DNA from 3 places in the Peribacillus sp. TH14 genome. Region 3 is predicted to be linked to each of the others. Evidence: riboswitches for the same ligand, from Rfam matches in the RefSeq annotation. Region 3 holds a riboswitch; each other region holds the start of a gene.
The links. Region 3 has a riboswitch for cobalamin ahead of nikA (nickel ABC transporter substrate-binding protein). Riboswitches for the same ligand answer to the same signal wherever they lie in the genome.
Positions count from the first base shown of each region.

Region 1 (10,410 bases), 180 kb from region 3:
TTCCACACCCATTAAAACCAATGTTCAGTTCCTTAGGCATATCAATCCCACCAAGCACCCTCTGTATTTCATCCGCGTAAGGAATGGATTCCACTTTTTCACCATCACAGAAATCACAGGCTTTTAAAGTCAATACATCCCCAATTGGCGATAATAAAAAGTTTGCTGATTGCAATTTTCCAGTAATAACTTCTGGATCTGTTGTAGGAATCTTTAAAACGATTTTATGATTTGGCGTGTATTCCATCGTTCCCTTTTCTCCAACAACTTCTGCAAGTGTCATCATTTGTTTCGGAGTAAATTGCTTGTTCGCCACACCTGGGCTAACGGCAAGCTCGAATACCGACTCAATTTTTTGCTGAACAATCGGCGTAATTGATTGCTGAACTGTTTGACCCTTAACTCTTGTGAGTGCTTCCATTGCCACTTCAAAAGAAGTGCTCTTTTTTTCTGGTGCTTTTGTAAGCAATCCAACTCCGCCAGTCGACTCGGTGTACGCTTCCTGCATAGAACCTGTTTCTTGATCTAATGCCCAAGGTTCTGCTTCTTTTTGCAAGCGTTGATGCGGCTTCAATGGTTGCTTTTCCGAATTCAATGTATACTTTCTTTGATATCCACGTGGCGTGATGATTTTGTCATCATATAAAAAGGAAGATGAATTTCCAATAATGACGGTTGTTAGCATCCCTATATCGTGATTTAACATGTCTTTCAAATTGGTTATCACAATATCCTGACGATCGCGATAAGCACTTTTTACCAATCCGACAGGTGTTTCGGGCGAGCGGTAACGCAGTAAAATGTTCTGTGTTTCAACAATTTGCCTTGTCCGTCTACCGCTTCGAGGATTATAAAGTGCAATGACAAAGTCAGCCATTGCTGCAGCCTCCACTCTTTTGGCAATCAGATCCCAAGGCGTTAAGTGGTCACTGAGGCTGATGGTACAGGAATCATGCATGACAGGTGCACCAAGTAAAGACGCACATGAATTGATGGCAGAAATACCAGGAACGATTTCAATGGCTACTCCCGTTTCTTCTTTCCAGCCTTTTTCAATCAATACTTCATAAACCAGCCCTGCCATTCCGTATACCCCTGCATCACCACTCGAAATTACAGCCACTTTCTTTCCCAACTCCGCCTGTTTCACTGCTTCTTGTGCACGTGATACTTCTTCAGTCATACCTGTACTTATAATCGTTTGATCTGTAAGAAGGCCCTGTATGAGTTCCACATATGTTTTGTAACCAATGATGAAGTCACTTTCTTGAAGGGCTTCTACAGCACGTTTGGTAATATGTTCAAAATTCCCTGGTCCAAAGCCAACGACAAATAATTTACCGTTTGTACTCATTTAGACATCTCCTTTTACAACTTGTCTTTTGAAATTCCTGTTTGAGCTGGAAAATCTGGATTAGGAGTCATTTCTCCATTAGTAAATTGGTAAATCATCTGTGGAATGAACTTCTCATCATCGAGATTACGGACAATCTCTCGTCCAAAATCAGGTGAATCCACTCGATACCATGTCCCTTGAGGATAAGCAATCACAACGCAGGCATCCTTACACCTTCCGTTACAGCGAGTTCTAGTAGTATGAATTTTTTGATTCAGACCTTGTGAAGTAATTTCATCACGAATTGCTTGCGTTATTTCTTCGCCACCTTTTTTCATGCAACTGCTGCCGTTACAAATCAAAAGATGCGAATTTGTGCCTTTTAAGTTCCAAGTTGTCATCTTCTTCCTCCTAAATCTGAGAAAAGGCAAAATAAAAAACCTTAACTGTTAGAGTTAAGGTTTTAAAAAAACTATATGAAAAGGGAGCCTCCAGCAAGCAAAGTGAAACTCTCAAAATCTCCATAGTCCTTCTACCTTTCCCTCCGAAAAGTATCACACAATTTTAAAAGCAGGTTTCCTGGCTTACGCTTCAATTTACTTTTGTCCCTTCCCAGCTCTAGGCCAGTGGTTATCGACAATTTCATCAGCGTTACAGTAGCGGGGGCTGCATCGGATTCTCACCGATTTCCCTATTATCCCTTGCGTGTTCATACAAGAGCACTTTTAAATTGAAATATTTGGTTTTATAATAATATATTTCTAGTTAACTTTATCTATCATATAACAACTTTTTTAAAATTCAATAGTTTATTCCGACTGTTTTGAAAAGTTTAATGGTGAAAATCCAGCTTAATGCCTATCCTCACTGCGATTTTATCCTTCTCAAAAAAAATATGAATAGAGTGTAGATGGAATCATTGCTTTATGGTACAATAAACGAGAATTTTCAAAAAATTACATAAGTTTTATGGTGCTAGATTCCTCGGAATTTAGCTTAATAGGGAAGTCGGTGTAAATCCGGCGCGGTCCCGCCACTGTAAAGGGAAGTCCTAATACGTAATGAATAATCCACTGTCAAACGCGATGGGAAGGATGTATGAGGATGATGATCCAGAGCCAGGAGACCTGCCATGAAGCGTGAAACTGTTTACAACCTACGAGGATGGGTGTGCGGATCAGGCAGCTAAGCTAATATTTGTATTATGCTGCAAACTTACTGTTCATTACGCACTTCTTTCTTTTTGAGAGAAGTGCTTTTTATGTTGCCCGCCACTTCTCTTCTCAGCTTTAATCATTAAAAATAAAAGCGTTGAAAGGAGAAAAAATGAAAAAAGCCAATTGGAAAATACTTTATTTTGTCATTTTACTACTTTTCGTACCAAAGAAAGCAATGGCAATGCATATTATGGAGGGCTTCTTACCGATCGAATGGGCGATATTCTGGTGGGCTGTGACACTTCCATTTTTAATCTTGGGTTACCGTTCTATTAGGTCTAAAGTGAAGGAAAACCCAGAAACAAAAATGATGCTGGGTCTGTCCGGCGCATTCGTTTTTATTTTATCAGCCCTAAAAATCCCTTCCGTTACAGGAAGCTCTTCACACCCTACCGGCGTCGGTTTAGGTTCAATCTTGTTTGGGCCACTGGCCATGAGTGTCGTCGGTTCTATTGTTCTGTTATTTCAAGCTGTATTACTAGCTCATGGAGGACTAACTACGCTAGGAGCCAATGCCTTTTCCATGGCTGTTTGCGGGCCGTTCATTGCTTATTTTGTATTCAAAGGCGCTACTAAATTAGGTTGGTCCTTCTCTCTTGCTGTTTTCTTAGCAGCAGCTTTCGGAGATTTGGGCACCTATGTGATAACTTCTGTACAACTTGCTTTAGCTTTCCCATCGGAGGTAGGTGGATTCATGGCCTCATTCACTAAATTTTCAGGAATCTTTGCCCTTACCCAAATACCTTTAGCAATCAGTGAAGGTTTATTGACAGTCGTTGTCATGAATTTCTTGAAGAAATACAATCTAGGCGAATTGAAATTACTGCGAGTGTTATCTAAGGAGGCTCGTTAGCATGAAAAAAAGTTTATTGTTGCTTTTTCTAGTCGTCATACTTGCTATAATTCCGTTAATCACCCAACAAGGAACAGAATTTGGTGGAGCTGATGGAGTGGCGGAAGAAGCCATCACTAAAATCCAACCAGAATATAAGCCTTGGTTCAACAGTATCTGGGAGCCGCCAGGTGCAGAAACCGAAAGCTTATTGTTTGCTCTCCAAGCCGCGATTGGCGCCGGATTCATAGGATACTTCATCGGCGTTATGCGACAAAAAAATAAACAGTCCGTTCAAGAAAAGGACGAACAGGCAAAACATGTTACTCATAGATAAATACGCCTATTTCAACCGGCTAAAGCATGTACATCCTTTAGAGAAAATGATTTTTGCCCTCTCCCTTTTGTTGTTTTCTTTAGCAGTGAGGGATACGACCGTCTCACTCATCACCTTTACCGTGATGAGTGCTTTTATCATTTTCGGGGCAAAAATCCCAATCTCTTATTATCTAAAATTACTCTTATTACCTGGATTTTTTGTACTATCAGGTACAATTACCATCCTTTTTTCATTCGCAAGTAAATTCACTTCGATACCAAATGTATGGTGGTCCTGGAATTTCGGTAGCTGGCAAATATTTATCAGCGAAGACAGTATAAAAACGGTAATTGGTCTAATCGTTGTTGTATTAAGCAGTATCAGCTGTTTATATTTCCTAACCTTAACTACTCCCATCACAGTTATACTATATGTATTGCGTAAGCTGAAACTGCCTTCATTGCTGATTGATTTAATCGAATTAACTTATCGCTTCATCTTTATTTTTTTAGATACAGCTATGGCCATTCATCAATCACAGTCATCACGGCTTGGGTATAGTTCAGTGAGGAAGGGAATTCGATCTCTCGGGTTACTCATATCTTCCCTGTTTTTAGGAGTGTTTCAGCGCTCTGAACAATTAACGATGGCAATGAACGCAAGAGGGTATCAAGAGAATATTTCATTTATCGATGACTCTTACACTTATTCCTCTCGTAATTGGCTGATTACCATTGTAACTCTAGTAAGCTTATTCTTTATTTATAGATATATATAAATTGGGGGCAGTTCGATAATGGAAGAACATATTTTTAATATAGATGGCCTCACCCATCAATTCGCAGATGGGACGTTCGCATTAAAAGATCTTTCTCTTACTATTCAACAAGGTAAAAAAATTGCTTTATTAGGCAATAACGGTGCCGGTAAGTCAACTTTATTCCAACATTTAAACGGTCTATTAAAGCCAACAACAGGATCCATCAAATTTAAGGGAAAGAAATTAAAATATGACAGAAAAACATTATTACTATTACGAAAACAGATTGGAATCGTTTTTCAAGACCCGGATTCACAACTTTTTTCCGCTAATGTTCAACAGGATATATCGTTTGGACCGATGAACTTAGGTTGGGAAAGAGATGTCGTGCGGGAGAAAGTTGAATGGGCGATGGCCCAAACAGAAGTAACAGAATTGAAAGATAAGCCCACCCATTTTTTGAGCTTAGGACAAAAGAAGCGTGTTGCCATAGCTGGTGTGTTAGCCATGGAACCCGAAGTCTGGATCCTAGATGAGCCTACGGCGGGATTGGATTCTTATTTTTCCAAACAGATTATGGCTCTTTTGGATAACATCCATCTCCCTGATAAAACAATCATTTTATCAACCCATGATGTTAACTTAGCCTATCAATGGGCTGACGAAATCATTGTCATGAACGATGGAAAGGTCATATATCAAGGAGATCCTGTCACTATTTTTCATCATGAAGACCTTTTGTATCAAGCACATTTAGAAAAACCATGGATATTTGAAATGTTTCAATCACTTATTCAATCAAAGATATTCACAGAAAAAGACCCTGCCCCTAGAACGAAAGAAGAATTACTTCAAAAAATGGAGATTGAAAAGGTTAATTAAGAAGCAACCCCTAGCCTGTTTCATTAGGTCAAAACAAACTAGGGGATAAAATGGAGATATTCTTCACTATCCAGGTAATTGAGTCGGTACCCCAATACCTGGATAGTTTTAACCTCAGAGAAACACAAGTAGCTGCAAAGTATCACTCTTGAAAGCTCATGCAATGCCCTGGTATTTATCCCTAATTATTTTATTGGCTTTCTTCTTCAGCCTCTTCCCCTTTTATCTCTATATTCTTTCCGTCTACATCATCAACTATAGATTGCATTTCACCTTCCGTATAGGTATCCGAAACTTGCTCGTGGGTTTTAGCAAGCCCATAGGACAATGTATCCTTTCGTTTATAATCACTGACGTCATAAATTCTTCCAGCTATATCTAAAGAATCCTTTTTTGATTCCTTGCTATCCATAGAATTCACTCCTTATTTCGAATTATTTTTATCTTGCCTATTTTATTAAAACAGGGAAACTTGGTTTCATTTGTCATCTCATATAGATTGACAGCATGAAGTAATAACAATGGTATTTTGCGTAAAAAATAATCCAATATTCAATAAAGATAAAAAAATGATTTATCACTGATTTAACAACCAGAGGGTTCAATCTTATTTGAATGGGAAACATGGAGGTATTTCAGTATCCATATCCATCATTCCTATCCATTTTTATGAACTCCGTTTAATGTTATTTTTTCAAAAAAGCGCCCAATTGAAGTTGAAGAATGAGGTTAATTTCATCCTCCTTTTTTATTTGAAATTTTCCTTGTTTCTGATCCATTAGCTTATAAGCACTATTACTTTTCCCTTAGGTCCAATAGAAAAAGCAATTACTTGGAATAGGAACCGCCTTCATTCTCTGTCAACAATCTTTGCAAAGTCGTCAAGGCTAGTTGAATATTTGATATAGATTCGTGGTAAAAGATAGAGTTCGTCTTTAATGCCCTTCTCAGAAAATGGTTCAGGAGTTGTCGTAAGTCCAAACAAATAATATTTCTTCGTTTCTGCTACGACTTTGTCATTGAAATTCCCGTATGGATACGCAAGTGCATAAACTGGTTTGCCCGTTATTTTTTGAATTTTATCTTTGGACCCTTTCATTTCATATTCATAATTTTTAATTTTCGTCAAGTCAGGATGTGTAGCAGTATGAGACTGAATTGAGATCATACCCGAATCAGCCATCGTTTTCAAATCCGATTTCGATAATCGGTTTGAGCGACCAATAAAGTCAGATATAACAAACATGGTACCAGATGGTTTAAAACGTTCGTTTTTCAATTTTTGAAAGATAGCAAATGCATTCAGGTTGTTTTTGTATCCGTCATCAAAGGTAATGAAAATGGGTTTGTTTACTTTATTAATGTCTTGCCATCGATCAAAAGTTAATAATGTGTAGCCATGGTCTCGTAAATAAATCATTTGTTTCTCGAAATTCTTTGGGGTTACATATAACTCCATAGAACCGTGTCCATTAAACTCGTCAATCGAATGATAAATTAAAATAGGTACTTTTCGTTGAGCAATAACTTGTGATGGAAAAATTAAGATAAGAAGACATAGGAAAAACATTGCTATCTTTTTCATAAAACTCCTCGCTTTGTATCCTTTTTATATCTTTTCAATTTATTGTTCCTCAAAAGCATAGTTCTATTATGATTTCTCTCATATTTCATTCTATCTTCCATTTTGATCAATGGTGACTTTGATATTCCCAAATGAAAAGTAATTCCCTAAAACACTAAGGAATCGGCTTTTTTATAAGTCCTCCTTCACCAATAACCCTTTTTGCTTAATAAGAATTTCTGTTATTCTTCATCATCAATTTCTTCTTCAGAGTTTAGAAAGAAGATATGCAACTTCTAGATGAACTTTTCCTTCCACCACTCACCTCCCCCTTTAGTAGGTAAGAAAAAAAGGTTGCCGCAGACAACCTCCCTTATTAAAGTAAAGCACCCCTTAGTAGAACAAAACTTTTTCGTTTAATTATCAAATAACTCAAAATTAGTAAACGGAATGAACGTTTGTCAATTTAAAAATCGTTATTTTTTTACAGACAAATATATTTATTTTGCTTCACTGTTTTTCTGTTCTTCCTTTAGATAAAAACCATCCACCTAATGCAATAAGCAGCATTACTGACCAAAAGATTGTATTCCAAATAGGTCCTTCAACAAACTCGTGAGGAATAATGTGCAAGGCTGGATGCGCAAGAGTATGCATTAATAACTTAACCCCAACCCAACCAACGAGTAACATTGCTGCAGTTTCAAGACTAGGGCGTTCTGTCAATATCTTAACGAAGTAACCTGCTGCAAACCTAATAACAATTAAACCAGCAATTGCTCCTAATAAAATAACTATAAATTGTGCGCCATCCATCCCCCCAATTTCCCCCATTGGTGTATCTGGCAGGGCAATGACAAGAGCTACCGCTGCTAAAATAGAATCAACAGCGAAGGCGATATCAGCTAATGCAATTTGCACAATAGTCATACGATAGCTTTTCCCTTTTTTCTCTTTTTCTCCGTGGTCCTTTTTTAGTAAATGTTTTAATGAGATGAAAATTAAATAAGCAGCCCCAATTGCTTGAACTTGCCAAACGTGGAAAAGGTACGAAATAATAAAGATTGCACCAATCCTAAATATAAAAGCTAATAGCAACCCAATATTAATCGCTTTTTTTGCAGTTCTTCTGGTAAATGTTTTGACATAATAGCTAAAACTAAAGCATTATCTGCAGATAATAAACCTTCTAAAAAAATCAAAATAATTAATACCCAGCCATACTCTAATAATAAAGAAAGTTCCATATTATCCCCCTATAAATTATCACTTCATAAGCCAGTATAAGTATGCTACATGAGTTTAATAACGTTTTGTATTATCGGTATTATATTTCACCCAGCCCATATTAAAGAAAGTTTGCCTTTTTCTTATTCCAATATTGTCTCAACGTATCCACTTCCTTATTCAACTCTTCTGCCCCGATAGTGGAATAAGAAAGGACATATGCTTTTTATATGCTGATATCCTCCCACCTATAAACGAATAATTTAAGTTATCATCTGCAATGTTAGTTAACATGCTATCCACTATTTTAGCTCCCATTGCCTCATAAGAAGTGGCAAGAACTATTTTTCTCTAACCCTTTAACACTAGCCGAATTGAAGTCTAAACTCTTAAATTCAGGAAGGAGTTTTTTTAATAATTTTTTTCTATCTCTAAAACTTGAAGTTCGTTTAAAATATATATAGAAGTTACGTCCTATGTCAAAATTCAGTTTGACGAGTTAATTCTTATTTCACTAAAGAAGTATTGAGTTGAAGAAGGCGATTTAATTAAAATAACGAAAATGATGTATTAGAGGTGATTAAATTTAACAAAGTTTTTGTCTTAGATGGTGAAAATTTTTCGGACTTTAATGGACTCTGTAACGAGTTTTCGAATGTAGTTCTCTCTGGAAAATACAAGTGGAATGGAAGTCTCGATGCATTTAATGATATTTTATTTGGTGGTTTCGGTGATATAGAAGTTGAAGAAGAATATACAATTTTTTGGAGAAATTCTGTCAAATCTAAAATCGATTTAGTGTACGGAGAAACAATAACCATACTGAATGAGATGTTGAAAAATTGCCATCCAAGTAATGAAGAAAAAGTAATTAAAGAAATAAGGGATGCAAAAATGAACATTGGTTCAACTATATTTAATTGGGTAGAAGAAATTATCCTTGATAATAAAAATATAACGTTGATTTTGGAGTAATCCTTTATCAAGTAAAGGGTAGCGTTAGTTGAATTAAAAAGGGAACTTAATATGTATCAAGAGTTCCCTTTCTTAATGTATACATATCAACATTTAGATTTAACATCGCCTATACAAAAAAAGCTTATAGACTTGTCCCAAAAAAAGGGACTTTTCTACAAGCTGAAATGCCTTAATTTATCTTTAACTTTCGATTGCTCTTACTCTCATCCACATTATCGGATGGATCACCCCAACATTCCACATTCTTCAAACCTTTAATATTGTTTACATGGAAAACTGGGTTTTTTCCACTCTTCTTTTGTTTTTGATAATCGGCTAGTGCAGCAAATGCAATTTTTCCAAGTAAGGCTATGGCGATTAAGTTGATAATGGCCATTAACCCCATCAGCAAGTCAGCTAGACCCCATACAAACTTGAGTGAAGCAAGCGAACCGAAAATCACCATCCCAACGACTGCGATACGATATAAGTTTAGCCAAACTTTATTTTCATTAATAAAGCCAATGTTCGACTCTCCATAATAGTAGTTACCAACTATGGAACTAAAGGCGAATAACAGTACGATAATGGCAAGGAAAATGCCAGCCCAAGATCCTAATGCCGTACCAAGTGCATTTTGGGTAAGGACTATACCATCTGTTTCCTTCGATGTATACAGGCCTGAGAACAAAATGATGAAGGCGGTCGAACTACAAATGACAAGCGTATCCACAAATACACCAAGAGACTGAATGAGCCCTTGTTTTACGGGATGACTGACATCTGCTGTCGCACCTGCATTAGGGGCACTACCCATCCCGGCTTCATTAGAAAATAGACCTCTCTTGATTCCTTGCATCATGGCAGCGCCTAGTGCTCCGCCAGCAACTTCCCTTAATCCATCAAAAGCACTTTCAAAGATTAAAACAAAAACACCAGGTAACTCGGTAATATTCATGATAATGATAATCAATGCTACTATCACATATGCTCCTGCCATAATCGGTACGATGACTTCAGATACTTTTGCAATCATTTTAATGCCTCCAAAAATGATGACAGCCGTAACAAGAGCAAGGATGATTGCCGTAACCCACTTATCGATCCCAAACGATTCATTGAACGCACTTGTGATCGTGTTGGCTTGTACAGAGTTGAAAGCAAGCCCAAATGTAAGCGAAATCAATACAGCAAACGTGATACCCATCCAACGGGCATTCAATGCTTTTTCCATATAATAAGCAGGGCCACCTCGGAATGTATCGCCATCCTTGACCTTATAAATTTGTGCAAGTGTACTTTCAATGAAGGCAGAG
Region 1 covers NZ_JAEKEK010000001.1:5,305,459-5,315,868, forward strand. The annotation lists gene cobJ (precorrin-3B C(17)-methyltransferase) at 1-1,354, opposite strand, end outside; gene JFU50_RS25565 ((2Fe-2S) ferredoxin domain-containing protein) at 1,369-1,737, opposite strand; cobalamin riboswitch at 1,889-2,078, opposite strand; cobalamin riboswitch at 2,290-2,485, shown strand; gene JFU50_RS25570 (energy-coupling factor ABC transporter permease) at 2,663-3,406, shown strand; gene JFU50_RS25575 (energy-coupling factor ABC transporter substrate-binding protein) at 3,408-3,722, shown strand; gene cbiQ (cobalt ECF transporter T component CbiQ) at 3,706-4,482, shown strand; gene JFU50_RS25585 (energy-coupling factor ABC transporter ATP-binding protein) at 4,501-5,346, shown strand; gene JFU50_RS25590 (YozQ family protein) at 5,537-5,758, opposite strand; gene JFU50_RS25595 (polysaccharide deacetylase family protein) at 6,197-6,931, opposite strand; partial or broken gene JFU50_RS25600 (TerC family protein) at 7,421-8,157, opposite strand; gene JFU50_RS25605 (hypothetical protein) at 8,714-9,112, shown strand; gene JFU50_RS25610 (alanine/glycine:cation symporter family protein) at 9,285-10,410, opposite strand, start outside.
Region 1: another riboswitch for cobalamin. It lies ahead of JFU50_RS25565 ((2Fe-2S) ferredoxin domain-containing protein); the one in region 3 lies ahead of nikA (nickel ABC transporter substrate-binding protein).

Region 2 (10,410 bases), 4.6 Mb from region 3:
AGCTGGGTGAATTCATTGAAAGGGTTTTTAATCAGCCCTTAATGTTCACATGGTGGGCAGCGGTTATTGCATCTACCGTTGTCGCTTTTCCACTTATGTACCAATCCGCTAAAACAGGTTTTGAAGGTATAGATGAAGAAATCGAGAATGCAGCAAGAGTTGATGGGGCAGGCGAGTGGAAGTTGTTTCTGCTAGTATCCCTTCCATTGGCTGTTAAATCAATCGTCACAGGTGCCATATTGAGTTCTGCACGGGCTTTGGGTGAATTCGGGGCGACGCTTATGTTTGCCGGAAATATTCCCGGACAGACACAGACAATTCCTACCGCTATTTATATCGCCATGGACTCCGGGAATATGACATTAGCCTGGCTATGGGTCGGTGTAATCATTGCTATTTCATTCATCATGCTCTTTGTCGTGACGTTCATTAAATGAATGATTTTTTTCATATAGGCTAATAAAAAAATGAGGTGCGGCTTCTACATCTTTTGTATGCGTGAAGCCGTTTTTTTCGTACAGTTTTCTTGCAGGCAGGTTCATTTTACCGGTAGAAACGGATAGTTTTTCCCAAGATGATTCAGCAGTGTTTCTTCTGCTTCTATCTGATAGGCTTTTTTCTGAAGCATAAAAAGCTGTTGTCCATAATTAGAGTCTAGGACTTGAATTTTTTTTATCAAATAATCACAGCCTTTAGTTACATTATAATAGATGATGACGAGGAAGATTATTGTTTCTAATCAGTCTATGTTATAATCGACAAACAATATGAACTAATGAAATGAGGAAGAAATTTGTTAACATTTGAAGAAAAATTGAGCATTATTGAAACTTTTCCTGAATTACAGAGGAAAGATGTTTCACTGGGCCGTGTGAATTTCCACTATCTAGAAAGTGTCCAAGAGAAAAAGATCGTCGTTCAGCACCTGCATCCAAATGGAAATGGATTCGTATACGCAGGGCATATGAGAAAGAAAGAAACTGACCGTAAAGGATTTATCAATATACGTGACTATACTGAAGAGGAATTAAAAGATTTGATTCAAAAAAGCATAGCTTATCTATCCGAACCTCCGATTGAAATCGAAGAAGAAGAAGTAAACGAGTTCGCTAGGTTGGAAGGAACATGGATTGGACTTGAAAAGCAGGAGCTTTCGCTTGTAAGAGAAGATCAACTCTGGAACGTATACTCTGGATCGAATTTGGAGGAGTGTTTCGAGAGCCCGATTGAGGCAGAGCGCTATTTACTGGACGAAGGTTTCCGCCAAAGCAAGAAGAGAAAAATGTAGAATTTTAGGATAATTTGTCGTTGGAATTACAGCGATAATCTTGTTTTTTTTTGATTTTCCATGATATAATATAAGTAATTATTTTTGTTCGGAATAAGTTTGATAGATGGATTTACCGTTATAGGATTCCTCTTGAAACATTATCCAGAACCAAAAATAGTAATAAAATGGATTTTTCCAAACACAGGAGGAACTATCATGGTACAAGGTAAAGTAAAATGGTTTAACGCAGAAAAAGGTTTCGGTTTCATCGAAGTTGAAGGCCAAGACGATGTATTCGTACATTTCTCAGCTATCCAAGGCGAAGGCTTCAAAACTCTTGAAGAAGGCCAAGAAGTTTCTTTCGAAATCGAGCAAGGCGCTCGTGGACCACAAGCAGCTAACGTTCAAAAATAATTGAACGCTTATAAAAAAAGACTCCGATTCTGGAGTCTTTTTATTTTTCCTCTGAAAAGAAAAAATTTTTAATCCCCTTTTCTGTTGGCTATTTCCTTAAGTAATTTATCCAATTTTTCTTCGATCCGTTTAGAGCGATTAAAATGCTGGGACAGGTTAATTACTAAAAATATTAAGATTACTGCAAACAATAGCATAAAAAGTATGGGGAGTAACTGAGCGATAGTATCAGCCATAGGATTTCTCCTTTTTTCTTCATTATATACCATTATTATCCTTAGTATGATGCAGGGATTAAATGATGTTCATAATCAGGATTCTGTTTTTTACTAATTAACGAATGAAAGGGATATGCATAATCGCATATCCCTTTCATTCAGTTCCTAAATAAAGAGGCGAACTTTTGAAGTCTTGGCAAGTCTGATTCTTGATACATTTGTTCGATTTTTAAAGTCACCAATAACTGGCTCTTTGCAAATAGCATGTCCCGAAAATGATCGACCGCTCCGCAAAAATGATTGTAATTGGTTTCTCCTGTCCCGAAGACGCCTGTCTTTAGATGAGAAATCGGTAATTGCTCTAGTTCCGCATAAAAGGCAGCTGTTTTGGCAGGAAGCTCTCCATTACCCCATGTATAGGTACCGATGATCAATGCATCGTATTCTGGCAATATACCGGTATCAAATTCGCTAGTTCGAAAAAGTTCTGCTTCTGGCAAAAGGGAAGCAAGGGCTTCAGCTAGAGCTTTTGTATTGCCGCCGGCCGAATGATAGACAATTGCAATTTTATAGCTCATCGAACCCATTGCTAGCATTTACTTGACTGTATGTTCTTGATTTTTGTTCAAAGAAATCAGTTTTGGTGAGGCCAATAGATTCGTCGTCGAATGTTTTAATCCATGGCATCGGGTTCTCACTATACTCTTGGTACAAGTTTTCAAGTCCTAGCATACGCAGTCGTTTGTTGGCGATGTACTCGATGTACTCGTTGAATTCTTCCAAGTCGAGATCTGCTTTGGTTTGGATATCCTCAAGCATATACTCAGACCATTCTTTTTCAAGTTCAACTGCTCTTTCAATCGTTGTATAGATGAACTTCGTGTTTTCTTCATTATTTAACTCCGGGTATTCATACATCAAGATTTGTACGAGCATTCCGATGAAATCGAAGTGAACCATTTCATCGCGATGTATATAGGAAATCATTGTAGCCGAACCAGTCATTAGGTTTTGACGCCCTAAGTTGTAATAGAAGGCGAATGCCAGGTAGAAATAAATACCTTCGAGGTTCGTGGAATGGATGAGAGCTTCAAATAAGTGTTGAGGACTAGGATCGTCCACAAACGTTTGATAGGCGTCCACAATCGGTTGATTCCGCTTTATCACTTCAGGGTGTTCTTTAATGCGGTCGAAAAGTTGTTTTTGCTTGCCTACCGGAATCAAGGAAGCAAGGATATAGGAATAAGATTCATTATGAATAGATTCCTGCTGGGCCATGTTGGCCAGGATCGCTTTTGCTGCCGGGTCTTTGATGTAACGAAGGATTTCCACTAAAGTCGGCGTTTGAAGGCTGTCCATTCCTGCAATCATTGTAAGGATATCAAGGAAAGCATCCTGGATATCTTCATCTAATTCGCCCCACTGCTTTTTATCCTGAATCATGTTCACGCTCGAAGGCTTCCAAAAGTTATTGATGAGTTGTGTATACGTATCATAGAATTTTTCATACTGAATATCGTTCCAAAGGAGAAAGCCTGAAGCTTCCCCTTTGAATACGCCCGTTGCTTTAGTTGGATGCGTAGGTTCGAGCATCCGGATTTTTTTGATATGATTGGTCATTCGTAAAACTCCTTTAAAAATAGATTACTGATTTGATCGTTAACTTGAGCAACTTTCGCAGGCATTATCATATTCAGATGAAGTGGAACGAACATAATATGTTGATTTCAATCCGCTTTCCCATGCTGTTAAATGGATATCCAATAGAACTTTAGCCTTGATTGTGTTGTGGACATACAGGTTAAAGCTGATAGCTTGGTCAATATGACGCTGACGGGCTGCATTTTGTCTGATGCTTTCCAGTTGGTCCAAGTTAAATCGTGTTTTTTTATAATATTCATACGTATTAGGCGTCAATCCGGGTGCTGTCACTTTGAATTTGAAGTTTTTCTTTTCTTCATAAAATTCAATTTCATATAAGGGATCGATTCCATCAGTGGAGTTACCGATTTTAGCCGTTGATGAATTAGGTGCAATGGCCATTAAATATCCATTACGGGTACCGTGTAGCTGCACATTTTCTTTTAAATCCATCCATTTTTCATCGGTATAGTCACGAAGTTCGAAATATTGGCCTGTATGCCAATCAGATCCTTCAAAATATGGGTACGTTCCTTTTTCCTTAGCCAATTCATTAGACGCTTTGATTGTTAAGTAAGCAATTTTTTCGTATAAAGTATCAGCATATTGAACGGCCTCATCTGATTCCCAATATATATTCTGGGTGGCAAGTAAATGATGCCATCCAAATGTTCCTAAGCCAATTGCCCGGTAACGCTTGTTTGAGATGGATGCTTGCTTGACCGGAAGACTGTTCACATCAATGACGTTATCGAGCATGCGGATCTGAATCGGAATCAATCTTTCTAATACATCGCTACTTACCGCGCGAGGCAGGTTAATGGAAGAAAGGTTACATACAACGAAATCGCCGCTTTTACGAACTACAACTACATCGCCATCTTCAGTTTCGTATTCATCCGTGATCGTTGAAGGGCTTAAGTTTTGAGCAATCTCTGTGCAAAGGTTGGAACAATAAATCATTCCTTTATGTTTATTAGGATTCTTACGGTTCACTTCATCACGGTAGAACATATACGGTACGCCTTCTTCTAGCTGAGAAATCATAATGCTCTTCATAATGTCCATCGCGTTGATTTTTTCAAAGCTATAGCTAGGAAGTGTGCCATTTTCCGCAGCCTCCACAGCGAGAGCGTAATGATTTCTGAAGCTTCCTTCGCCTTTTTTCTCGTCATAAAAATCTTCGAGTGAGAATCCAAGGGTTTGCTTTACGGTATGTGGGTCGAAAAGATACCATTCTTTCCGATCGCGTACGGCTTCCATGAACAGATCAGGAATACATACACCTGTAAAAATATCATGAGCTTTCAACCGGTCATCACCGTTTTGTGTCTTTAAGTCAAGGAAACTCATGATATCTTTATGCCAGGCATCCAAATAAATCGCGATTGCCCCTTTACGCTGGCCCAATTGATCGACGCTGACAGCAGTCTGGTTAAACAAACGGATCCAAGGGGTCGTGCCTGAACTGTTTCCAGAAAAACCACGGATATCAGAGCCAAGTGAGCGGATTTTACCGACATAAAGTCCTACACCACCGCCGAATTTAGATACTTTAGCGGCATCGTAGTTGGATAGATAAATGCCATCAATAGAATCTTCAATCGCGTCAATAAAGCATGAACTTAACTGACCGTGAGTTTTTCCTGCGTTTGATAGGGTAGGTGTCGCGACGGTCATATACAGATTGGACATCGCCCAGTATGCCTCTTTGACAAGTTGCAGGCGGTGTTCTGTTTTTTCCATTCTCATAATTTCCATAGCGATGATCATGAAGCGCTCCTGAGGCAGTTCGTAGACCTTGTCTTTTTTCGGACGGGCTAGGTAGCGGTCGTTTAATAAGTAGATACCGATATAAGAAAATAGTTTATCTTTTTCCGGATCGATCACTAAGCCTAATTCTTCAATTTCTTCTTTGGAGTAAGAGTCGAGTAGTTCGGGTTTATAAATTGGGTAGCGTTCCCCCTCTTGCTGTTGAGAGAGTCCTGCGATTAATTCATAGAACGGTCCGTAGCTCACGCCCTCATAACCGCGATTCGCTTGTGCATCCCTGTACATCGTATTCAAAAGTTCTGCCGCAGCAACAAACGTCCAATCTGGAGCATCTATGTCTACACTTTCGAGAGCAAGCTGGATCAGTTTTTTTGAAGTTTGTTCTTCTGTTGAGTCACTTTTACGATCTAGCCATTTTGTAAAACGCTTTTTGAACTTTTCCATATCTAGCCGGCCTTCGAATTCCTTGGATAACATCTCAAGCTGGATAGAACTTGTTTCTGTGTCATTTTTCACTATAGTAGAGTTATATGTTTGAGTCATGAATAATCCTCCTTGTAAACTTCCATTAAATAAAAAAATCCGCCCAATAAATTGAGCGGATCAAACGATAGAATAAAAGAGCCATGAAAAAATAGCCGTTATACTATCGTTTCATCATCTCAATCCCCGAAGAATAAGAAACGTGAAAAATCCAGGCAGGTCTCCTGACTCATGATCATCCTACTTTGAGTTCTTCCCGTATAAAGAGCTATACAGTGGTTTTCTCATTTCGTCACATTTACAGTTGCGGGGACAGTTCCGGGTTTACACCGGATTCCCTTTTCAGCCATCACTGGCACCTTGGATTACAAATAATTCTATATATAGTTATGTGTGTTGTTTTTAATATCAATATCTAGTATTTCTGCTTATATTATCGTAATCCATATGAGACGATAATTCAACTAATATATTTGATAAAAACCAATCCTTATCTATTGACAAAGTGAGGGGAGAGGGAAAAAGAGTGAAAGAATTAATAGGAAAATGGGAAATTCAAACGCTGAATGTAAGAGATTTTATGTTAAAATAAAGTGTATAGTAAAGGTGGCTCTCCCTTATTGTAATGATGGGGGTTCCCAGAAAAATATTTATTAAAAAGGAGAAATAATCTTGGAAAAAGTATTAGTTTTTGGACATAAAAACCCAGATACAGACACAATTTGTTCAGCTATCGCTTATGCGGATCTGAAAAAACAACTAGGTATCAATGCTGAACCTGTTCGTCTTGGTGAAGTGAATGGTGAAACTCAATATGCATTAGACCAATTCAAATTCGAAGCTCCTCGTCTTGTAGAAAAAGTGGCAGGCGAAGCGGATGGTGTGATTTTAGTCGATCACAACGAACGCCAGCAAAGTGCAGAAGACATTGACCAAGTCCGTGTTTTAGAAGTTATCGACCACCACCGTATCGCTAACTTTGAAACAAGTGATCCTTTATATTACCGCGCAGAACCAGTTGGTTGCACGGCAACTATTTTAAATAAAATCTATAAAGAAAACGGTATTGAAGTGCCTAAAGCAATCGCAGGTCTAATGCTATCTGCCATCATTTCCGATTCTTTATTGTTCAAATCTCCAACCTGCACAGAGCAAGATGTTGCAGCAGCAATGGAATTAGCGGAGATTGCCGGAGTAAATGCTGAAACATATGGCTTAGAAATGTTAAAAGCAGGCGCTGACCTGAGCGACAAAACAATTGCCCAGCTAATTACTCTTGATGCAAAAGAATTCTCTATGGGAACTGCGAAAGTGGTGATTGCTCAAGTCAATGCTGTGGATCCGAACGAAGTTCTTGCAAAACAAGCTGAATTAGAAGCAGCTATTGAAGCTGTTATTGCTACGAAAGAATTAGATTTATTCTTATTCGTTGTAACGGATATTTTAACAAATGATTCTGTTGCCTTGGCTCTTGGGAAATCAACGGAAGCAGTTGAAAAAGCGTATAACGTTACATTGAGCAACAACATTGCCGTCTTAGAAGGCGTTGTATCACGTAAAAAACAAATCGTGCCGGTTTTAACGGACATATTCAGTAAATAAAGATGTGAAAAGGGTGCTCTGAATACTTCGAGCACCCTTTTTATGTAATATTGTGAGGGTCAACAAATTTCAATCATGTCTATAAAAAAGGACTCAAACAAGCCATTTAAATGACGTTTGAGTCTTTTTTTTAATTCAAGGCTTCCTTCTCTTTTTCATAGGCGATAATAATTAGTTCTTTATTTGCGTCTTGGCCTAGCTTGCTTTCAAAGCTTCTTAGTTCATTCAGTAAATCTTGTGACAGGTTTGCTGCCGTATAATCCTGCTCGGATATCATACTTTTTGCTCCTTCCATCTAGATATATTTCATGTTATCTATTTTGTCGGTTTAAAAAGTTTCTATTCAGCAAAATTTAAACTTAAGATATTTTACTATCATAAGTGGCGAGCTTTTCAAGCAATTGGGAACTTTCATGATCGAGACCAAGCACCTGAACAGATTTACCATTTAGCCGATATTTATGGACAACCTTATCAACTGCGCCGACTGCAGAAGCATCCCATATTTTTGAATGGGAAAAATCAATGGTGATAGAATCAGCCTTTTCATTTACATCGAACTTGGAAACAAAGTCCTGAACCGAGGCGAAAAATAATTGTCCGGTAGTACGATAAATAATTTTCTTAGCCTGAATGTCCTCTGTTTTTTCAACCGACACTTTAGAAATTTTAGCCGAGAAGAAAATCATGCTCAAGAGAACGCCGGCAAATACGCCTTTTGATAAATCATGCGTATAAAGAACAATGATGACAGTTACAATCATCACAGCTGCATCCGTCTTAGGAGCTAGTCTGAGCCTCTTCAAGGAAGACCAGTCGAATGTTCCTATTGAAACCATAATCATGACTGCAACAAGGGCTGCCATTGGAATTTTAATAAGGACGTCATTCAGTATCACGATTAAAACCATCAAAAAAGCCCCGGCAACAAATGTTGAAAGCCGACCTCTGCCGCCAGACTTAATGTTAATTCCAGATTGACCAATCATTGCGCATCCTGCCATACCGCCGAAACACCCGGCGATAATATTTGCAATGCCCTGGCCTTTGGCTTCCCTATTTTTGTTGCTATCTGTATCGGTCATCTCATCGACAATTTGAGCCGTCAATAATGATTCAAGCAACCCGACAAATGCAAGTGCTATGGAATAAGGAAAAATGATAGCCAATGTTTCAAATGTAAAAGGAATATCTGGAAGCATGAACATTGGAAGTGCCTCGGTCAATTGCCCCATATCCCCAACAGTACGCACAGTGGCCCCTGTTGTAACTGCTACAATAGTCATGAATATGATAGCGACCAGTGGTGAAGGAATGATTTTGGTGATGCGTGGAAAAAGATAGATGATTGCAAGTGAAACTGCCGTCATGACATACATAATCCACGTTTCACCCACGAAATGAGTAAGTTGGGCAGTGAAAATCAAAATGGCTAGAGAATTCACAAAACCAGTCATAACAGGCTTTGGGATAAACTTCATTAACTTTCCAATTTTGAAGACCCCTAGTAAAACTTGCAGTATACCAGTTAAAATTGTTGCTGCAAGTAAATAGTTCAAGCCATGATCTTTTACAAGATCAACCATGACTAGCGCCATTGCCCCAGTAGCGGCTGAAATCATACCTGGTCTTCCGCCGACAAAAGAGATGACGATGGCGATACAGAAAGAGGCATATAACCCTACCATTGGGTCGACCCCGGCAATAATGGAAAAGGCAATTGCTTCAGGAATCAGTGCCAGTGCCACGACAATACCGGAAAGAACATCTCCGCGAACGTTGCCGAACCACTCCTGTTTTAATATAGATGTATTCAAAGAAACACTCCTTTTTTCATTATATATGTGTTTTAATTTGCTTTATTAACGCAATAAATTATAGCATGGCTTATTCATTCTATCTATGGATAATAGAAACCACTAAATATGGGCTATTCATTGATTAGCTTTTTACTTTTGAGACAAAAAGTCTGGATGTCTCACAGAAGGGGAAGAAATACTTTAAGTGAAATGTATTGATAAGGGGTATAGCTGTCACATGCTTGATAGGGAATCTAGGGCATTTTTTCGACTTTGGTGAGGTATGAATCATTGGGTTTAAATGTTTGAATTTCCAAAGACTTCTGTTTACCTTTTGCGATATGTTACTATTAATATACTGATTTTTCTGTATTTACTGTGGGTTATTCTTCAACAATGGATAAGAACAGGGGATGCTCCTATGAATAAAAGTGAGAAGAGAACGAAATTAGTAGAAAAAATTGAAACGCATTTAAGATTGACTGCAAGAAATTTAGTGAAATTCGATACAATTCAAGAAACATTAGATTTTACGGTAGAATCATTTCAACTGGAGTTTTCATGGGATTTCGTGGCAATCGTTTTAAGAGAAGATGATATCTTATATCCAAAAGTATGGAAAGGAGGTTCGCCGCATTTTGCAGATTCCTTTCCAATTCATCTAAGTGAATGCTCTCCGGAGATTCTCGAAGAAGGATGGGATATTAGGAAAGAAGAAAGCAGCCTCAATTGCAAATTTTATAAGTTAATGAAAAATGAAAGAATTTCAACCTGGTTTACTGTACCTTTAAAAGATGATGGAATCAGCTATGGGTTCTGTATTATTGGTTTTCATAATTTCGTTCCTTTAATTTCTGAAGTTGAGCAAATTTTTGTTGAATTTGGAAAAGATGTCGCAGTTGCTATGCAGCTTGCAAAGGAGAAGGAATTTGAGAAACGAAAGTTAAGCAGCATAAGATGGGTCAATGAAAATGTGACCCCGGGTTCATCGATGGAAGAGTTAGTGCAAAAGGTGCTAGAGCTATCATGCCAAGGTACGATGGCAGAGGACGCCTCCATCTATTTGTTCGATGAATCGGAAAACTGTTTTTATTTGCAAAGCCCTTTGATAGGCTCTCCTAAACTGGAAGAAAATATTAGGGTTATAGGAGAGAATGAATTAAGTACATACTTTCCATTTTTTGAAAAATCGGGTGGCTTTCAGTTGTCG
Region 2 covers NZ_JAEKEK010000001.1:875,701-886,110, reverse strand. The annotation lists gene modB (molybdate ABC transporter permease subunit) at 1-437, shown strand, start outside; gene JFU50_RS04435 (hypothetical protein) at 794-1,288, shown strand; gene JFU50_RS04430 (cold-shock protein) at 1,487-1,684, shown strand; gene JFU50_RS04425 (hypothetical protein) at 1,753-1,920, opposite strand; gene JFU50_RS04420 (flavodoxin domain-containing protein) at 2,061-2,480, opposite strand; gene JFU50_RS04415 (ribonucleotide-diphosphate reductase subunit beta) at 2,470-3,522, opposite strand; gene JFU50_RS04410 (ribonucleoside-diphosphate reductase subunit alpha) at 3,562-5,859, opposite strand; cobalamin riboswitch at 5,997-6,177, opposite strand; gene JFU50_RS04405 (manganese-dependent inorganic pyrophosphatase) at 6,472-7,401, shown strand; gene JFU50_RS04400 (hypothetical protein) at 7,532-7,678, opposite strand; gene JFU50_RS04395 (SulP family inorganic anion transporter) at 7,761-9,218, opposite strand; gene JFU50_RS04390 (helix-turn-helix domain-containing protein) at 9,622-10,410, shown strand, end outside.
Region 2: another riboswitch for cobalamin. It lies ahead of JFU50_RS04410 (ribonucleoside-diphosphate reductase subunit alpha); the one in region 3 lies ahead of nikA (nickel ABC transporter substrate-binding protein).

Region 3 (10,410 bases):
GACAAGGCATAAAAGTCTCTCCAGATGGAAAATACATCTTTGTCACGAACTTTCAAGGAGATAAAGTATCCATCGTTGATGCCGCAACACAGAAAATCATTCGTGAAATATCAGGTTTCTCTATGATTCGCGGAATTTCGATCACTGCTGATGGAGGTACATTGTATGCCGCGAACAGCGGACGCAACAGCATTTCCGCAGTTGATACACTTGACGGCAATATAAAGAGTGAAATCAAAGTGGGTCGTGAGCCATATGGTGCTTCTCTTTCGCCTGATAACAAGCTCCTTTTTGCAAGTAATAAAGCTGCAATACGATTGACGTAATCAATGTCGCTGATCACCGCGTAGTTAAAACAATTGACGGTTTCAATGAACCCAGACAAGCAATTGTCTTTAGCCACGACGGGGACCGGGCTTATGTATTAAATCGGGATCTCTCTATTGCACGTGTGAATGTTAAGACCTTCTCCATCACGGATATAATTCAGAATGAGTCAAAAAAGTACAAGCTTAAAAGGCTAAGATCAGACAAAGTAGGGACATATTTAGCAGACCAAGAAGGAATGACCCTTTATTATTTCACAAAAGATGATTCTACCGTCAGTAATTGCAAAGGTCAATGTAGTGAAATTTGGCCACCTTTCCATGCAGATAACATTATCTCCGCTAAAGGATTCAACAAAAAAGAGTTTAATACTATCATAAGAGATGACGGACAAAAGCAAACAACTTATAAAGGGCATCCACTTTATTACTTTGTGAAAGATAAGCAGGCCGGTGATATAAATGGACAAGGCGTCAATAATGTCTGGTTTGTTTTAGGCAAAAAGGTTTTTGAGGAATAATTACGTTGAAAAATAGTTTTGTTTCATAAAAAATGGTCCTAAAGTATAATAAATGTCACTTTTTTATTCTAGAATTTGCTTAGCGCATTTTTCCCGCAAAAAAACTGCCGAGACCCCTTATATAAAGACTGAAAAAAAGCTGAACAGTATATTGCTGAACGTTTTTAATGAAGTACCGTTATACCAAACCGAATAAGCTGTTGTTTTTGAATAAAGATTGTTAATAGTGGTTACTTATTATTGGAGAAAACTCTAAAAAATTCTAGCCACCTTCTAATGATAGGTGGCTTTGTTTTATTCGAATAAGGTACTGGTTTATAGTCTTCATAAAATTTTAACTTGATGGTGATAGATTCTGCCGACAAAACACAGATATTATACGCTATCGCGTTTTTCACTTTAGACCCCATTAAAGAATAAATCGGCACTTATATTATTGATAAAAACAACGGAGAACGGAATCCCATATAGATGTACCAGTATAAGAGATGGAATGGCTTTACACCGGAGCTTAAACACTTGATTTTTCAGATATTCCGTTACTAACCTAATTTCCCACATCACAAACCTATAATTAACGCATCACAATATTCCCGGATATGGAGGCAGCACAGATGACAATAACTTTTTTGAAACAGGATGTTTTAATCGTTCAATTTGTTCCAAATCATCTAACCATTCAACAACCTCACCATTGTACATTACCGCTAGACGGTCTGCGATGTAATTGACTGCCTGTAAATCATGGGAAATAAAGAGATATGAAAGTTGAAACTCTTCTTTTAATTGTGCCAAAAGATTTAATATTTGTACTTGAACAAGAACATCTAAAGCACTTACAGCCTCATCAAGAATAATTAACTTTGGCTTTAAGGCAATCGCTCTTGCGATATTGATTCTTTGTAGCTGTCCTCCACTGAACTGGTGTGGGTATTTACGAATATCTTCCGGGCATAACCCAACGATCTCCAAAAGCTCCTGTACTTTCTTTTTCTCTTGAACAGACGTAAGCCTTTCGTAATTTCTTAACGGCTCAGCAATGATCTCCCCTACCGTTAGTCTTGGGTTAACAGCGCTATAACAATCTTGAAAGACAACTTGCAGATTTCGCCGTAACTCCTTTAATTCTTTTGCCTTTAAACAATAAAGGCTCTTCCCCTGAAACCATACCTCTCCCTGATCCGGCTTTTCCAGTCCCAGAATAATTTTGCCCAGGGTACTCTTTCCAGATCCACTTTCTCCAACAAGGCCTAAACATACTCCTTCTTCCATAGTTAGAGAGATGCTCTTAATGGCTTCAACAGATTTACGCTTCCCAAAAATAGGGTTCCCCAACAAGTATGTTTTCTTTATTCCTTTCAACTCAAGCAAGCTCACTCTTCATCCACCTAACTCTTTATCTTGATTTTACACATCGTACTAGATGGTCTTTTTCATACTCTTTAAATTCAAGATTATAACTAGAACATGTATAATCTGCGTCCTCACATCGTTCTAAAAAAGGGCATGTTTTTTCACTATTTATTAAATAGGGGCGCGAAACGCTGGCACGTTTTTCAATCTTTATCTTTCTTCTTGTTAATCCAAGTCTGGATTCTAACAAGACTTTGGTATACGGGTGCATTGGGCGATTTAACAACTTCAACACTGGTGCTTTCTCAACGATATAGCCGCCATACATTACAGCTACTTCGTCAGCTAACTGAGCAATCACCCCTAAATCATGTGATACTAATAAAATGCATGTATTGTATTCTTTCCTTAACTTATCCAACTGTTTCAAAACCTGGAGTTGGTTTGTCGAATCAAGTGCAGTCGTCGGCTCATCAGCAATGATGATAGATGGACTTAAAGACATGGTAATCGCAATCATAACCCGTTGCAGCATCCCGCCGCTTAGCTGAAACGGATATTGCTTCAAGACATTCTCTGGATTAGGCAGGTCCGTTTTTTCTAAATACTCCACAGCCATTTTCCGCGCTTGCTGCTTCGTTATGGGCAAATGAGTTCTAAGTGTTTCAATAAAATGCCGCCCTATCGTCCTCACAGGATTAAAGGCGATCATAGGGTTTTGCATAATCATAGCGATCTCACTACCCCGTACTTTCCTTAAGTCTTCTGTGGAAACATTTAAAAGATCAATATTTTTAAACTTGATACTCCCTTGTACCACCTTTGCCTTTTCAGGTAAAAGATTTAACAAAGACATGCATGTCATCGTTTTCCCTGATCCACTTTCTCCGACAAGGCCCAACACTTTCCCAGCCTCCAGCTTAAAACTGACATCATGGACAGTTTGAGTCACTCCATACGGTGTCGTTACAATAACATTCAATTTGTCTACAGTTAGAATGGGGTCTTGTCCCATCTTCCATCCTCCCTTCTATTCCTTTTTTAGGTCTAGAGCATCCCTCAAAGCTTCGCCAAACAAGTTAAAAGCAATCACAACGATGAAGATCATCATCCCAGGGTACAGCATCAATGAAGGGGTTTCTCTAAAAAATGGCTTACTATCATTGATCATCATTCCCCACTCTGCATCTGGAGGCTGTATGCCAAGACCTAGAAAAGAGAGACCAGAAATTGCCAAAATAACTCCTCCGATGTCCATAAAGATTAATACAACAACTTGAGAGATGATGGCAGGTAAGATATGTTTGATGATAATGCTACTCCTTGGTGTCCCGCATATTTTGGCTGCTAAGACAAAGTTTTGCTCCTTTACACTAAGTACCATACCTCGAATGACGCGTGCATAAAAAACCCATTGGACAAGCACCATCGCCAAAATCAGATTGCCAAGACTCGGTCCTAAAATTCCGACTAAAGCAAGGGACAGAAGAAAGCTTGGGAATGCCATGAGTATGTCACACATTCTCATGAAGAGATAATCAACCTTACCCCCTATAAAGCCTGCATAAATACCAAGTGGGATACTAATAATTATCATTAATCCCATGACAAGGAAAGCTGTTCCCAACGAGGTTCGTGTTCCATAGATTAATCGGGACAAAATACATCTCCCTAAATGATCAGTCCCCAATGGAAACTGAGAGGAGGGCCCTTGCAGCTTCTGAACGATATCAATCAAGTTCGGATCATTAGGAGCCAAAAAAGGAGCAAAAAGAGCCAATACTGTCAGGAAGGAAATAATCATGATGCTGATCATCATGAGCTTATGTGTCATCAGCTTTCGTTTCACGTTTTGCACCACTCTTATTTCTCTCCCTCCCAGCGTATACGAGGATCCAGGAAAGAATATGTAAGATCCACAAGAAGATTACAGACCACAAAGATCACGCCCATAAATAATACACACCCCTGAATCATCGGATAATCTTGATTTAATATAGATGTGACAAATAACTGTCCCATGCCGGGCCAAGCAAAAATTGTTTCAACAATAACCGCTCCGCTTAGCATGTTACCGAAGCTCATGCCAAGTCCAGTTACCACAGGTAGTAAGGACTTTTTTAAGACATGCCTGATAACGATTAGTCTTTGACGCAACCCTCTCGCTCTAGCATAAACAACAAATGGCTCATTCAAATTTCCCAGCATGCTAGCCCGAAGCAATCGCATATACGTACCTATATACGCAAAAGCCAATGTCAAGGAAGGAAGCACTAGATGAGCCAAAGTCCCCCTTCCCAATACAGGAAATAAATCTAACTTTACTGATAAAAAATAGATCAAGAGAAAGCCAAGCCAAAAGGTTGGCATAGAGACACTTACAAAGGCTAGTATTCTGCTAAACTGATCAACAAATTTCCCCTTGTAAATAGCAGAAATCATTCCTAAGGGTAAACTAATAAAAACAATAAAGATAAGCGAAGCAATTGTTAATTGAACTGTTGGGAAGAAATGTACCACAATTTCTTCCCATACAGAGTTATTGGACACATAAGACATCCCTAAATCCAATTGCAACACTTTTCCCAGCCACTCAAAATACTGGACATATAAAGGCTTGTTTAATCCAAGCTCAACTCGAAGGGCTGCCACTGTCTCATCCGTAGGAGGTATATGTGACGCCCTTAAGTAAGCTACTGCCGGATCTCCAGGAATTAAGTGAAGCAAGATAAAAGTGATGAGCGAAATTCCTAATAAAATTGGAATTAAACTTGTGAGACGTTTAAAAATAAACCAACTCATGTAGCACTCCTTAAGTTGTTTTTAAGTATCCCCACTTCAATTAACGTCAATTGAAGTTAAAGGGACCTCAGCTTCTTGAGGTAAAAAATCTACTCCACTAATGTTTTTTTGATACACTGCTATATTAGACTGATAAGATATCGGTAAATAAATTGCTTGTTCGTGCAATGTCGTTAATATTTCTGAATACAGTATTTTTCTCTCTTCTTCGTCTGTAGTTAATAATACTTTCTTAATTTTCTGGTCTATTTCTTTTTTTACTGGCAACCCTAATTGAGCGTTATAATCTGGACCACCATTTTCCGTATTTGTCGTCATAGAAGCTAAATAGGAATGTGGATCAAATGGTACAGCCCAAGTAGATGTAAATAATAAATCAAATTGACCTTGAAATGCATTTGTCCAAAAAGTATTAGTTTCTTGACTAGTCAACTTAACATCTATTCCTAGCTTTCTAAAATCACCTTGGGTAAATTCTGCGATTGACTTTTGGATGTTGTCTGTACTATTAAACAGTAATTCCAATTGCAATTCTTTTCCGTCTTTTTCTCTAAATGGTTTCCCCTTCACTTGTTTCCATCCGGCTTCATCCAATAACTGTTTTGCTTTTTCTGCATCATATTCATATGGCTTTATATTAATTTTCGTGTATGGCAAAGTAGGTGGAAACAAAGTATCAGCCTTTTTTTCCATACCATAAAAGATCTTATCAATAACAGCCTGTTTATTAAAAGCATGTTGGAGAGCTAACCGAACTTTAAGGTCTTTAGTCGCTTCTCTGTTTGAATTAAGAAGAAGCGTTCTTGTAGCTGTAGGTTCTGACAATTTGGTTTCATATTGCCCTGAATTCTTCAAAAATTGGAATGAATCTTGGCTTATGACTCCGTTTCCAAAAATAAAGTCGAGTTCTTTTTTCTCAAAAGCTAATACTCTTGACTCACCGTCAGTAATGACTTTAACAACCACCTTATCTACTTTAGGTTTAGTACCCCAATACTGTTCATTCCTTTTAAAAACTGCAAACTCATTTTTCTTATATTCGCTCAATACCCACGGTCCTGTGCCAATCGGAGACTTGAGTCCGTCCTTAAATGTGTTTTGACTGTCAGGAAAAGCAGCTTCTCCTACAAATCTCAACGGTCTGATGTAAGTTAGTTCTTGAAGAGTTGGATAATACGCGTTGTTCAAAATAAGTTTAAATGTATATTCATCTATTATTTCAGTACCTTTGATTTGGTTAATTAATTCCACCCATTCATGTTGTTTGCGATTATCTAAAATGGTATCAAAGTTTTTCTTAACGATTGCAGCATTAAAGAGGGAACCATCGGAAAATTTAACATCTTTCCTCAGATGGAATATATATTCTTTTCCATCTTTCGATATATCCCAGCTCTCTGCAAGCCAAGGCTGAATTTCTCCGCCTTCACCGTAATAAACTAGGGATTCATATACCATAGCCTGGGAAAAAAACTCATTCGGAAAATATGTGTGTGGATTTAAGTCACCTATATCCCCAGGCCATGAAAAAGTAACAACTTTTTGTTTATCTTTATTTGATGTATTTTCTTGATCTATTGTTGTGTTGCTGCAACCAGTAACAAAAATTGTGAAAATTACTAGTAGTCCAACAAAAGAATGGAATAAATTAGACCGTTTTAAAAACATGTTTTCCCACCTTCAATTATGGAATTTTATCTATTTGAAAAATTACGAAATATAAAAAAGCATTTCCAACCAGATTTAACGGTCAGAAATGCTTATAGTTTAAGAACAAATTCGTCTTCTAGCACTCTAACACCTCCCTATCTCCCGTAGGTTTAACAGCATTTTTAGAACGGGCAGGTTTTCTGACTTAGGTTCATCATCTCCATGCGTCTTCCCGGATATTATCCAGTGACTTTCTTGCATAGGACTCACCATTACAGCGGCGGGACCGTGCCGGATTTTGCACCGGCTTCCCTTTTAAATATTCGCTTTTAAACGAATATACCCATTCCAATACTATATGAAATTTTCCTTCATCTTCATAGTAAATAATAGAGCTTGTCTATCCTAAAATTATTTTGTCGAAACCATTTGTTACTTCTTAACACTTTATTAGTTTCATCTCTAAGTAATTTTTGATAAACCCAGCTACTAATCCTATCCATCTAGCAATAAACGAAATACAGTTAGTAAAAAGGAGAATAAACAGGTTCTCTTTAAAATTCAACAAATATTAAATTCTCCTAAATTATACAGTTTTACGAATACAACTCACTCAAAATGGAGATATTCACTATATGAAAATAAAATCAAAAAAAGTTTACCTAATACAAATTATATTCTTTATTGCAAATTTATGCTATATCAAATTAAAGTCCTGATGTTTTTTAACGGCTCGTTATGTATGGAAGTAATAATTTTATATGAATAGTTATCTGTAATTACATATATCGAATGATAGTGAGGAAGATTTGTATTGCTCCCGCCAGAATTTGTTTACTTTTAATAAGTAAGTACTTACTATAATATTTAAAATCATCCTAATTTATGTAATAATAAATATACTACAATAAAGGAAAGGTTTTGAGGGGATTTTCGTTGGAAAGTATGGAACTGCTACATAATAAAATAGAGACAATGAGGAAAGAATTAATAAATACAGCCCTGAAACATGGATTCACCTCACCAAAAACATTATATTTGAGCCAAGAACTTGATAAACTCTTGAATATACTTGTGCATGAACAGGAGTCGCTAACTCCAATAGGCCTTCAATAAGATGTAAGGGTGCTTCTCCACTAAGTAAGTATGCTGTGTCTTGTAAGTCAAATTAGTGGAAAACAAGCAACTATAAATATCAACAGAACTATTTAACAGAGACTAAAAAAAGCATTGATACGAGTACCAATGCTTCTCCAAAATATTAATTTTATCTTTTAAGCTTTACCCTTTGCAGTCGAAGTGCATTTATTACAACGGATACAGAACTAAATGCCATGGCAGCACCTGCTAACCAAGGGGCAAGTAGCCCAATAGCCGCAATCGGTATTCCTATTACGTTATAGGCAAAGGCCCAGAACAGGTTTTGTTTAATATTTCGCATGGTTTTTCTACTCATGTGAATAGCATCTGCAATGCTGTTTAAATCCCCACGAATTAAAGTAATATCCGCAGCTTCCATGGCCACGTCTGTCCCCGTCCCGATAGCCATACCAATATCAGCTAGGGCAAGTGCTGGTGCATCATTGATTCCATCTCCAACCATAGCCACTTTCTTTCCAGCTGCTTGAAGTTTTTTCACTTCTTCCGCTTTCCCTTCAGGAAGTACTTCCGCAATGACCTGGTCAATGCCAACTTGGTTTCCTATGGCATGAGCAGTCCTTTGATTATCACCCGTTATCATGATGACCAGAATATCCATCTCTTTTAACCTTTTTATGGCTGTTTGAGAAGTATCTTTTATGGTATCCGCCACAGCAATAAGACCTGCATATTCACCATCAATGCTAGCCAGCATCGCGGTTTTACCTTGCCCTTCAAGGTCTTCCATGGCCGGTAGTGCATTTGTAATATCCACGTTATTTTGCTTCATTAATTTCCGTGTTCCCACCAGTAACACTTTTTGATCCACTACAGCTTTTACCCCGTAACCTGGAATAGCTTCGAACTCCTGAACCAATCCAAGTGATATTTTTCTTTCTTGAATTCCTTGAACAATTGATTGTGCAAGTGGGTGTTCAGATTGTTTTTCAGCGGCCCCGATAAGAGATAAAAAGTGTTGTTCACCCATTCCATTTTCGATGAGGACATCGGTTAACACTGGTGTACCATTAGTAACAGTTCCCGTTTTGTCTAAAATAACCGTATCAATATGGTGAGTAGTTTCCAGGTGTTCTCCGCCTTTAAATAAAATACCGAACTCTGCGGCACGCCCTGACCCGGCCATGATTGATGTTGGAGTAGCCAAACCTAAAGCACACGGGCAAGCTATTACAAGTACCGCAATCATCGCTTCAAAAGCTGGTGTAAATTCACCAGGATTAACCCAGATCATCCATACGAGAAAAGTTAAAAGGGCGATTCCGACAACAATGGGTACGAAAACACCAGAAATTTGGTCAGCGAGCCTTTGAATTGGAGCTTTAGACCCTTGAGCGTCTTCTACCACCTTGATGATTTGCGAAAGAGCGGTATCTCTTCCGATTTTTGTGGCCTTCATTTTGAGAAAACCATTTTTATTCAGGGTTGAACCAATCGCGGTATCTCCCATGCTTTTATCTACTGGAATGCTTTCTCCTGTTAACATGGATTCATCGACGGCAGAGTTCCCTTCGATGACCTCTCCATCCACCGGGATTTTTTCACCTGGCTTCACCAAAACTGTATCTCCAACAATGACTTCTTCTAGAGGTATTTCGCGCTCTTCACCATTCCTCAGCACCAACGCTGTTTTGGCCTGAAGTCCCATCAATTTTTTAATGGCTTCTGATGAACGTCCTTTTGCTTTTGCTTCAAAGAGCTTCCCTAAAAGAATGAGGGTGATAAGGATGGCACTAGTTTCAAAATATAGTTGTGCAGTATGGTGGTGGACTCCAATGGCGATGATCGATTGATAGACACTATAAAAATAGGCAGCGGACGTTCCCATTGCAACTAAAACATCCATATTCGCACTTTTGTTTTTCAAAGCCTTATATGCCCCTACATAGAATTGCTTACCAATGATGAATTGCACAGGCGTTGCGAACGCCATTTGCACCCATGGGTTCATGAGGAAATCCGGCATATAAATAAACGAAGTAAAACTAAAATGACTTACCATCGCCCATAACAACGGGAATGACAAAATTACGGCAAAAATAAATTTTCTCTTTTGTTTTTGAATTTCTTTCTGGCGAAAATCCACCGATTCCTTGTTATCATCCTTGATGATCGCCCCGTAGCCCAACTTTTCAACTCGTTGAATAATATCAATTGGGGAAGCTTCAGAAGGATCATATTCAACGGTCGCGTTTTCAAGTGCCAGGTTTACATTGGCCTTGGATACTCCATCCATCTTATTTAGCCCTTTTTCAATTCGTGTTGCACAGGCCGCGCAGGTCATTCCCGTAATGGTAAACTCTTTTTTCTCTTTTACCACATCATAGCCAAGATCTTGAATTTTCTTTTCAAAGTCCTGGGTACTTAACTTTTCTGTATCATAAGTAATGACTGATTTTTCAAGGGCCAAATTAACAGTGGCCTCTTCAACACCTTCCATTCTATTTAACCCTTTTTCAATTCGTGTTGCACAGGCCGCGCAGGTCATTCCTGAAATTTGCATACTTGTTTCTTTTATATGTTTGCTCACTTTATCCCCGCCCCTTTATACCACCATGGGGTATAATATATTGTAAAAAAGAAGTGCTTTAAAAGCACCC
Region 3 covers NZ_JAEKEK010000001.1:5,486,224-5,496,633, forward strand. The annotation lists gene JFU50_RS26355 (beta-propeller fold lactonase family protein) at 1-326, shown strand, start outside; gene JFU50_RS26360 (COG4315 family predicted lipoprotein) at 452-847, shown strand; gene nikE (nickel import ATP-binding protein NikE) at 1,430-2,224, opposite strand; gene JFU50_RS26370 (ABC transporter ATP-binding protein) at 2,244-3,215, opposite strand; gene nikC (nickel transporter permease) at 3,231-4,061, opposite strand; gene nikB (nickel ABC transporter permease) at 4,064-5,002, opposite strand; gene nikA (nickel ABC transporter substrate-binding protein) at 5,039-6,670, opposite strand; cobalamin riboswitch at 6,826-7,014, opposite strand; gene JFU50_RS26390 (aspartyl-phosphate phosphatase Spo0E family protein) at 7,598-7,768, shown strand; gene JFU50_RS26395 (heavy metal translocating P-type ATPase) at 7,920-10,313, opposite strand.